2 regions of the Gordonia sp. NPDC003585 genome follow, and region 1 is predicted to be linked to the other one. Evidence: predicted binding sites of a transcription regulator. Region 1 holds the regulator's gene; the other holds the start of a gene.
The links. Region 1 encodes LexA, which represses DNA repair genes until DNA is damaged. Its sites were predicted from a motif close to CGAACANNTGTTCG; they were not measured.
Positions count from the first base shown of each region.

Region 2: the regulator LexA is predicted to act here: its motif matches at 3,934-3,947, upstream of cofD (2-phospho-L-lactate transferase).

Region 1 covers NZ_JBEXMX010000147.1:21-5,170, forward strand. Annotated here, with positions in the region: partial or broken gene ABZW74_RS23735 (hypothetical protein) at 1-407, shown strand, start outside; gene lexA (transcriptional repressor LexA) at 514-1,221, shown strand; gene ABZW74_RS23745 (putative PEP-binding protein) at 1,793-3,508, opposite strand; gene ABZW74_RS23750 (DeoR/GlpR family DNA-binding transcription regulator) at 3,798-4,568, shown strand; gene ABZW74_RS23755 (1-phosphofructokinase family hexose kinase) at 4,565-5,150, shown strand, end outside.
Region 2 covers NZ_JBEXMX010000014.1:16,902-22,380, reverse strand. Annotated here, with positions in the region: gene manA (mannose-6-phosphate isomerase, class I) at 1-702, opposite strand, end outside; gene ABZW74_RS05595 (hypothetical protein) at 699-1,856, opposite strand; gene ABZW74_RS05590 (DUF3499 domain-containing protein) at 1,950-2,462, opposite strand; gene ABZW74_RS05585 (metallopeptidase family protein) at 2,534-3,043, shown strand; gene ABZW74_RS05580 (WhiB family transcriptional regulator) at 3,291-3,548, opposite strand; gene cofD (2-phospho-L-lactate transferase) at 4,147-5,178, shown strand; gene ABZW74_RS05570 (coenzyme F420-0:L-glutamate ligase) at 5,175-5,479, shown strand, end outside.

The DNA of each region.
Region 1 (5,150 bases):
CGCGACGCCCCACCGCCTCGCCGCACCGCGTCGAGGTCGGCGCGACCCCCGGCATCGGCGCGTCGGCGCGACCTGCCGGGCTGGTCTGCCCGATCGGCCGGCCGGTCGGCCGCGTGATGCCGCGCGGCGCGGGCTGCGTCCGCAGCGGCGTGCCGGCCGCCTTACGAGTGGTGACAATGGTCGAGTCCACGCTGGTGCGGGCGCGGCCCGAACGGGTGAGTGTCGCGCTGGTCATGCTGGCCTCCGGGGGTGCTCGTGGCGGTTGTGCCGGGTACTCGGGCAGTTCGGCGAACGCGCTGTCGAGGACGTTCGACGGCCTCGATCACGTGTTCGATGAACTGATGTTCGAGTTGTACCACGCCCGACCGACAAAGTCGCGCCACACCTCGAACAAATGTTTGAAGTGATCGTCGCGCTCCGCTAGGCTCGGGCCCACGGACATGTCAACACCCGCCGCCGACAACCAGCCGATTCGCTCTCAAGCGAGGCGGCGACAGAGAGGAATCCGAGCAGATGAGCGACTCACGGCCCAAGCGCACCGGAACTCGGAGCGATGATCGCGACCAGGACGCTCCCATCGATCCTGCCGCCGCCGAGGCGTCGCTGACCGCGCGTCAGCGCGGCGTGCTGGACGTGATCCGGCAATCGGTGCGCGAACGTGGCTATCCCCCGAGCATCCGCGAGATCGGCGACGCGGTCGGACTCACCTCGACATCGTCGGTCGCCCACCAGCTGCGCACGCTGGAGCGCAAGGGACTGCTCAAGCGCGACCACAACCGTCCACGCGCGGTCAACGTGCAGGACGCAGATCCGGCCGCGACCAACGCGGGAGGCGATCCGCTGCCGACGCCGACCTTCGTGCCGGTGCTGGGCAGGATCGCCGCCGGTGGACCGATCCTCGCCGAGGAAGCGGTCGAAGACGTGTTCCCACTCCCCCGCGAACTGGTCGGGGACGGCTCACTGTTCCTGCTGCGGGTGGTCGGCGAATCGATGATCGACGCCGCGATCTGCGACGGCGACTGGGTGGTCGTCCGCCAGCAGAGCGTGGCCGAGAACGGCGACATCGTCGCCGCGATGATCGACGGCGAGGCCACCGTGAAGACCTTCAAGCGCAAGAACGGACACGTCTGGCTCATGCCGCACAACGAGCTGTTCGAGCCGATCCCCGGCGACGACGCCGCCATCCTCGGCAAGGTTGTGACGGTGATGCGCCGGATCTGAGGGCAAGTACACCCCGTCGGATATCTGTACCTTTCAACCCGACCGTGGACCTGGCCAGAAACCTCAGCTGTGGCCAGAAACCGCTGGGGCGCCTCGGGTTTCTGGCCAGACACGCGGTTTCTGCACTCACGCAGCGCCGACGATGCGCCGGGGACACCATCTCGCCCCCGCACAGACAACCCATCCCGAGTGCTCGCATCTGCGCGCGTCTCCCATCCGCGCGCAATGCATTACGAGCAGATGGGAGGAATGCGAGCACCTGTTCCGTCGAGCCCGCTAACGTCGATCGGCGCGTTCCGCGGAACGCGCCGCACGGACGCGGCACCCGCAGAAAGCAGGGGAAGAAACTTCCTCCCCTACCCTCAGAGTCCTCCCCTACAAATTTCTCGGGGACGACTGTGAACCCCGGGGAAGAAACTCTTCCCCTAGATTTTGCGGCACCACACTGACGCATTTGCCCGGGTCAGCGACCTGGGCGCCGCCATCGACAGCGGAAGCACAATCCGTTGAAGTTGTGCCCGGAATCCGGGCACAACTTCATACGGAACCACGGACAGCCGAAGTCTTCGTCTCAGACGGCAGGAGAGAGCGGGGTGGCTGCGGCGTCGAGCACCGACGTCGCGGCCTGACGCGCACCGGCCGGATCCGCGGTTGCCAGTGCTGCAGTGGCGGCTTCGCGGCACGCGTCGAGGGTGACCTCGGCGAGCCGCGCGCCGACGCCGGCCGCGGCGACCGGTGCACTCGAGAGCGAGGTCACCCCGAGCCCGGTCAGCACGCATGCGAGGTTGGGGTCGGCGGCGGCCTCCCCGCACACCCCCACCGGCTTGCCCAACGTCTGACCTGCCGACGCGACCTCGGCGATGAGCTTGAGCACCGCCGGTTGCCACGGGTCGGTCAACGACGCGAGGTCCGCGGACATCCGGTCGGCGGCCATCGTGTACTGCGTCAGATCGTTGGTGCCGATCGATACGAAGTCCACCTCCGCGAGGATGAGCGGCGCCAGAATCGCGACGGCGGGGATCTCGACCATCACTCCGGCGGTCATCCCCCGCGCACGCACCTCCTGCGCGAACGCCGCTGCTTCCCGGGCGCTGGCGATCATCGGTGCCATCACCCACGGTGTCGATCCGGTTTCGGCTGCGGCCCGCGCGATCGCATCGAGTTGGTGCGCTCGAATCTCCGGGTTCTCCACCGCGATTCGGTCGCCACGAACTCCTAGCGCCGGATTTGCCTCGTCTTTGTGGTTGACGAACTTGAGCGGTTTGTCGGAGCCCGCGTCGAGCGTGCGAACCACGACCTTCTGCCCGGGAAATGCCTCGAGGACTTCGCGGTAGATGCCCGCCTGCTCGTCGACCGTCGGCTCGTCGGGGCGGTCGAGGAAGGCCAACTCGGTGCGGAACAGCCCGATCCCTTCGACGGGGTATCCGGTGGCCGTGCGTGCCGACGCCCCGTCCGCGACGTTGGCGAGCACCGAGACCTCGTGTCCGTCGGCGGTGCGCCCGGGCCCGTGCCAGGCGGCGACCGCTTCCGCACGCCGACGACTGGCATCGACCTGTGCTCGCGCCGTCGCCTCGTCGGGGCCGATGGTGATGGTGCCGAGCGTGCCGTCGATCAGCACGGGGGTTCCGGCCGGCACCGTCGTCAGATCCGATACCGCGACCACACAGGGAATCCCGAGTTGCCGGGCGATGATGGCGGTGTGACTCGTCGGGCCGCCGAGCCGGGTGACGAGGGCGACGGTGGTCGCCGGATCGAGTCCGGCGGTGTCCGCGGGCGCGAGATCGTCGGCGAGCAGGACAGACGGTTCGATCGGTTCCGGCACACCTGGTTCGGGCAGGCCGAGAAGTTCGGCGAGGACGCGGTCGCGCACGTCGTTGAGGTCGGTGACTCGCTCGGCCATGAGCCCGCCGAGCTTGGTGAACATGGTGGCGAACTGTTCGGTTGCCGCAGCCGCTGCCGCAGGCGCAGGCGATCCTTTGCGAATCAGTCCCGACGCAGCGCCGATCCACCCGCGATCCTCGGCGAGTCCGGCGGTGGCGGCCAGCACTTCGGCGGCTGCACCCGAGCTGTGCGATGAGCGGTCACGGAGTCGGCCGGCGACCATCCCCGCCGCGGCGACAAATCTTGCCACCTCGGGTTCGCGCTGGTCTTCGGGCAGTTCCGTGTTTGCACCCAGGGCGTCCGGGTCGTGGTCGGGGCGCTCCCCGGGCCAGATCGCCGGCCCGTAGGCCAGCCCGCCGACGACCGGCGTTCCCTCCAAAATGCCTCCCGCTAGCGTCTCGGTCACTGCGACCCCTCTCGTCTTCGAGTTCCGCTCCGCCAATCGGCGGCACGGCCGCACATACACGACTCAGTTCTACGCGATTCGTGTCCGGGCTCACCGTCGAGCTGCATTGCGTGACCGATGACCGGCTTTCGAATCTCTTGTGATCAAAGTTACAAGAAATGCTTGACTTGTCAACGCAAACAGGCGTAAACAAATAGATATCAACACTCAAGGCCACACAGATCAACACAACCACACGGGAATCGCAGACAGATCCACCCGGATGTCCCATCGAGAGATCGGAGCGGTGTTGTACGCCGAAGAACGCCAACAGGCGATCGCCGAACAGGTACGCGCGAACGGACGCGCCTCCGTCGCCGCACTCGCCACCAGATTCGAGGTGACGAGTGAGACCGTCCGCCGTGACCTGGCCGCCCTCGAACGGGCGGGCCATCTGCAGCGGGTGCACGGCGGTGCGGTGCGCGCCGGGGTCATGCGGGTGATCGGCGAGCGCGGAATCGACGAGCGGCAGGTCACCCAGACCGACGAGAAGGCCGCCATCGGCCGTGCCGCAATCCGCTTTCTCCCACCCGACGGCGGGTCCGTCTTCTTCGACGCGGGTACCACCACCTTCCAGGCCGCCTCCGCGCTGCCCACCGACCGTCGTCTCACCCTGATCACCAACAGCCTCCCGATCGCCGGCCTGCTGGCCAACCACAATTCGGCCAACCTGCACGCGATCGGCGGCCGCGTGCGCGGTCTCACCCAGGCGACCGTCGGCGCCGAAACCGTTGCGGCGCTCGAACGTCTACGGGTCTCGACCGCTTTCGTCGGAGCCAACGGCATCAGCGAGGCGCACGGATTGTCGACTCCCGACCCTGACGAAGCCGCGGTCAAAGCGGCAATGGTCCGCGTCGCGCAGCGGGTTGTGGTCCTCGCCGACTCGTCGAAGATGAACCGCGAAGACCTGTCCGGCTTCGCCGATCTCGACGACGTGGACGTCCTCATCACCGATTCGGGTGTTGATCCAGGCTTCTCCGCGGCGTTGTCGGCCCGGGGCATCGACGTGGTGATCGCATGATCCTCACCGTCACACCCAATCCCAGCCTCGACCGCACACTCGAGTTGCCCGGGCCCCTCGACCGAGGCGAGGTCCAGCGCGCCGTCGCAACCCGAGCCGAGGCCGGCGGCAAGGGCATCAACGTGTCCCGCGTGGTCGCCGAGGCCGCAATCGCGACCCGTGCGATCCTGCCCGCACGCGACGGAGATCCGCTGCTGCGGGCCCTCGACAGCGTCGGGCTGCCGTACGAGACCGTCGCGGTCGACGGAGAAATCCGGTCCAACATCACCATCGCCGAACCCGACGGCACCACGACCAAACTGAACGCACCCGGAACCGAACTCGACGCAGGACAGCTCAGCGCTCTCGGTGATCTCATCCGGACCCACGCGGCCGACGCCGTATGGGTCACCCTCTGCGGCTCCTTGCCGCCGGGAGTTCCGGTCGACTGGTATCGCACCGTTGCCGACGACCTCTCCGACCTCGGATGCCGGATCGCCGTCGACACGTCCGGGCCTCCGCTGCACGCAGCGGCACTCGGGTCCGTCGACCTGCTCAAGCCCAACGAGGACGAGCTCGCAGAGGTGACCGGTGCCGATGGCG
Region 2 (5,479 bases), on a different contig from region 1:
TTCCAGCACCGTGCGCAACTCGGCGGAGAAATCCGTCGACTTGTTACCCAGCTGGGCGATCGCACCGGCCAGCACCGCCGGGATGAGGAGCTTGATCGCGGATTCCGGCAGGGTCAGCCACGTGGTGAAGAGCGCGCGCAGACCTTCCGAATCCGGTTGACCGACAAGCATACCCAGGTAGGGATCGAGTTCGCTGACCTGTAGCTCACGCAGCAACCGAATGGTGTGGTGCGGATCCCGAAAGCCGGCGAGCGCGTCAAAGGGTGTGACCGCGACGATCAGTTCCGGCTTGTGCCAGGGGTCACGATAATTGCGATCGCGCGCGTCGAGGCCCAGTCCACGTGCGTTCTCGTGCTCGAATCCTTCCCGAGCCTGCTCTGCGGATGGGTGCGCCTGCAGTGACAACGGCTCGTCGGCCGCGAGTACCTTCAGCAGGAATGGCAGCCGGTCTCCGAACGCGGCCACACTTGACTCACCCAGCGCCGCAACGGGATTGGCGCTGATTGCCGTCAGTAGGTCGGTCGGCGGATCGGACTCGACCGAATCGTCGGGCCCCAGACACCGCGCGGAACCCGCGGGGTGCGAACCGAACCAGAGTTCGGCCTCGGGATGAGCCGAGGGCACCGAGCGGCCCTGCATCGCCGCAATCGCCGTCCGAGACCCCCAGGCATACGGACGTACGACACCTTCGAGCCGCTTCATCTCACCGCGTTCCCCACCAGGCGGAGGTACACCGCCGCCATCTCGACCCGCAACACCAACACCAAGTACGACAACAGGTCACCCGGACTGTCGGAGGCAACATCCTCGGCCATCGGCACCGAATACGGCTGCCGGGGCGGCGCGTCGGCCCCCGGATTCACCGCCTGGCCAAGCGTTTCGGTGTCGTCGCCGACCACCAGGACGACATCGCCGATACCGCCGATGCGCTGGCGTGTGTACCACTCGCGGGCTGCCGTCGTGGCAACCAGGATGCGTGGTGATACCTCCATCGGACCGTCGATCTCGGGATCGTAGAAAATGGAATCCGCTGATGCGTCACCCGTGCGGCGGTCGGCGACCACTGCGGACAGCCGCGCCGCGTCGCCGAGATCGGTTGCGGCACTGACGATACCGGCGATCCCGGCGAAACTGGTGGCCGCATGGGCCGCGACCACCACCCCGGCCGGACTGTCACCGGTCCACACGGTCGGTCTCGCCGCAACGGTGATGGCCAGCGATTTCGCGCGATTGTGAAAACTCTCACGAGCCGGGTGGGCCGACGACGCCTCCGCATCGAGGGCGTCGGCCACCTCGTCGAGCACCGGCACCCCGCCGCCGAACCGGATCTGCGTCAAAGCCGTGAGCACGGCGAGCAACGCCGCCACAAAACCCACAAACCGCAGGCTCGGCTCGACGTCCACGCGTGGAGACAGGTCGATGCCATTGCCGCCCAGGGCATCCCGCAGGGGCCCGGCGATCGGCGCGGCCACCACGACCTCGGCGCGGCGCCGGAGCGCACGCGCAGCGGCGTCGGCGAGAGTCATGTCTCCCGCGTCGTCGCCGGCAACCACCACCACGTCGAGTGGTCCGATCCACCCGGGCAACGCAGGCCCCGTCACCACCGGGACGTCGATTCTCGCTGCCACGGTGGCCACGACGAGACCAGCGGCACGGGCAGCTGCGCCACCACCGCCGTACACGATCACCACACTGCGCGGCCGTACGTCGGAGAGCGGCGCCAGCACACCCTCACGGGCCGCCTCGGCAATGGCACGCACCTGCGCGCCGGCGAGCGCGGCGCTCGGGAGCAGCCGGTCGATGTCCGCGGAGAGCAACTCCTCGGGATCGTCGAGATCGGGTGTACCGGTGCGCATGAGACCAGCGTAGCCAGGCATCCGGGTCGGCGCGCACAGACCGGGCACAGATCGTTTGCACGTCCGCCCACGGACTGATTCGGCCTCGACGGATCAGTCGACGGGATCGGGCAGGACCCGCAGGTGTCCGCGGCGCCCCGGGCGTGGCTTGTGCACCGAACTCGGCGGCATCAGGGCTGAACCGTCCACCGGACCGGACGCTCGATGCCGCCCGGGACGCACGTCTTCCATGCCGTCCACCGGCTGCGACGTGCCGCGTGGATAGCCGAACTGGTCGACATAGGTCTGCGATGAATGGTCGCGATCGAGGAAACCCCCGCTCCGACCACCACCGGCGACACCGACCTCGCGGACAGCCTCGGCAAGGGCCGTCAGTTCGTGATCCTCGGCCAGCGGCGCCGAGAAACCCCGCTCGCTACGCAGCATCTCCCAGCCGCGCGGCACGGTGATTCGCCGGGCATGCTCGTCACACAGATCCCACGAATGAGGTTCATCGGTGGTCGACAGTGGCCCGATGACGGCGGTCGACTCTGCGTACACGAAGGTCAACGTCGCCACCGCGGACCGGGCGCAGCCAGGCCTGCAGCACTGTCGGGGAAGCTTCACGTGACGAGATTATCCCGGCATACCGCGCACGGCCGCCACGACACGCGGCCGCACACCACTAGACTCACGCCATGCGATTCGAGCCGTCACCCGCACGCGACCGAGCTTCCCGCCGCTCACCCCGCCGGCGCCGGCCCAGCCACCGGGACCGGCGCGGGCGCGGCCTGCGAGCCCCCCTTCTGCCACAGTCCGTCCCGGCCTGGAACAGCAGATCCGACGAGTTCGACGCCGTGGCACTCGAGGCCTTCGCCGAGATCGACGCCCGCTGGCACGACCAGATCTCCGGGCTCGACGTCGCCGTCGACGACATCCCCCGACTCCTCCCCCGCGACCCCGAAACCGTGCAATGGCCCGACGAGGTCACCGCCGACGGGGCCGTGCCGCTGGCCCGACTCATCCCGGCCGGTATCGACGTACACGGCGCCCCCACCCGCGCGCAGATCATCTTGTTCCGTCGACCCCTCGAGAGCCGCGCCAAACGCGGCGCAGATCTCCTCGAACTCGTCCACGAAGTGTTGGTTCAGCAAGTCGCCACCCACCTCGGCGTCGACGAGGACACGGTTGATCGCGGGCCGGAGTGATCAATACGTTCCCGAGCGCGGCCAGCGTTTCGTTGGATCGCGGGCCGGAGTGATCAATACGTTCCCGAGCGCGGCCAGCGTTTCGTCGGATCGCGGACCCTTCCGCTGGTCGAGCCGCTACCGAGCCGCCAGGCGAGGAAGCGTGTCGAGACCACGTGACGGATCACCAGTGATCTCGACACGGTGCCTCGCTCCGCTCGGTACCGGCTCGATCAGCGGTCGAGGGTCGCCGGAGATCTGGAGAGACTCAGATGATGCCGCGCTTCAGGCGGCGACGCTCGCGCTCGGACAATCCGCCCCAGATGCCGAAGCGTTCGTCGTTGTGCAGTGCGTACTCAAGGCACTCGGCCTTGACCTCGCAGCCCTGGCAGATGCGCTTGGCCTCGCGGGTGGAGCCACCCTTCTCCGGAAAGAACGCCTCCGGATCGGTCTGGGCACACAGCGCGCGGTCTTGCCATTGATCTTCGACAGCGTCGAAGAGATCGTCGAAATCGTTGGGCACCAGCGAGAGATGCCGACGCTGGGAAGCCTCACAAGGCTCGCCGACCGTCGGCGCGGTGCGCACAGCGGTGCCACCGATCATCGAATCATCAACCGGGCCAAGGCTGTTGAACAAGCCATCGTTACCGGCGTAGCCGTCCGTGGTTTCGGAAGACGACGAAGGATCTTGGGATTCAAAAGGATTGCCGATCGCGTTGTCGAAAGCCATCGTCGGCGCCTCCTAGCTCTGGGAAGTCGTAGTCTGTCTTGTTGCTCGTCGTTCCGGCGCCCTTGCCCCGCACAATCAGCGCCGCACTCACCACCCCTGCCACACCAATTCTCGATCTTCACCATGTGCCGAGGGCCTTCGCCGCCGAGACCTCGCCGGGCGCCAACCCATCATCCGGATTCGAACACCCGAGCGAAACCGTTGCCCTTCAGCGGTTCTCGATATCAAACCAGGAATGACACTGATGTGATTACACACGCCCGGGGCGGTCGCGGTCAAGCCGAACGAGAAAATTCCTTAATACCATCGCGATCCGTCATTGGAGGGATCGACACGACGGTCGGCGTTTCTGACCGCGTACCTCACCCATTTTGCCCCTCAGTAGAGTGGCCGTGTGAAGGTGACCGTTCTTGTCGGAGGCGTCGGTGGCGCACGATTCCTGATCGGCGTGCGCGAGATGCTGGGTTCGACACCCTTTCCGCCGCCACCGGATGATTCGGGATCCGACGCCGTGGCCGAACACGAGATCACCGCGATCGTCAACGTCGGTGACGACGCCTGGATGCACGGCGTTCGGATCTGTCCCGACCTCGATACCTGCATGTACACCCTCGGCGGCGGTATCGATCCCGAACGCGGTTGGGGCCGCATCGACGAAAGCTGGCACGCCAAAGAGGAACTGGCCGCCTACGGCGCCGATCCGGACTGGTTCGGACTCGGTGACCGCGACCTGGCCACCCATCTCATCCGCACTCAGATGCTCGACGCCGGCTACCGCCTGTCGGACGTCACGGCGGCGCTGTGCCGCCGCTGGCAGCCCGGCGTCCGACTGCTTCCGGCCACCGACGACCGGCACGAGACACATGTGGTCGTCGCGAAACCCAGTGGCGCGGAAGGTGAGCGAGTCGCAATCCACTTCCAGGAGTGGTGGGTTCGGCATCGTGCCCAGATCGACACGTTCGGATTCGCCCAGGTGGGGTCGGACGACACCACCGCTGCTCCGGGGGTGACCGAGGCGATCGCCGAGGCCGATGTGGTGCTCCTCGCGCCGAGCAATCCGGTCGTCAGCATCGGCGCCATCGTGAGCGTTCCGGGACTGCGTGCAGCCCTGCGTAACACGTCTGCGCCGGTGGTCGGCATCTCCCCGGTCATCGACAATCGCCCGCTCCGCGGTATGGCCGACGAATGCCTGTCGGTGCTCGGCGTGGAGTCATCCGCCCAGGGCATCGCCGAGCACTACGGCCCGCGCAAGGGCAACGGGATTCTCGACGGATGGCTGATCGCCGATGGCGACCACGCCCAGGTCGACGGTATGACCGTCGGTTCGGCCCCGCTGTTGATGACCGACCCGCCGACGACCGCACAGATGGTGCGGGCCGCATGCGCACTGGTCGGTGTGCCCACCCCGGAGGCGAACCTCCGGTGAGTGACGTACCCCGTCAAGTCGACCTCCGACCCGACCATCGCGCACCGGGCAGCATCGAGATCCTGCCTGTCGCCGACCTGCCCGAGTTCTCCGGCGACTCCGACCTCGCAGCTGAAATCGTTCGCGCCGCACCGTGGCTCCGCTCAGGCGACGTGCTGGTGGTGACGAGCAAGATCATCTCCAAGGTCGAGGGCCGGATGGTGCCCGCCCCCACCGACCCCGACGAGCGGGACACGTTGCGCCGCAAGCTGGTCGACGACGAGTCGGTCCGCGTGTTGGCCCGCAAGAACCGGACGCTGAT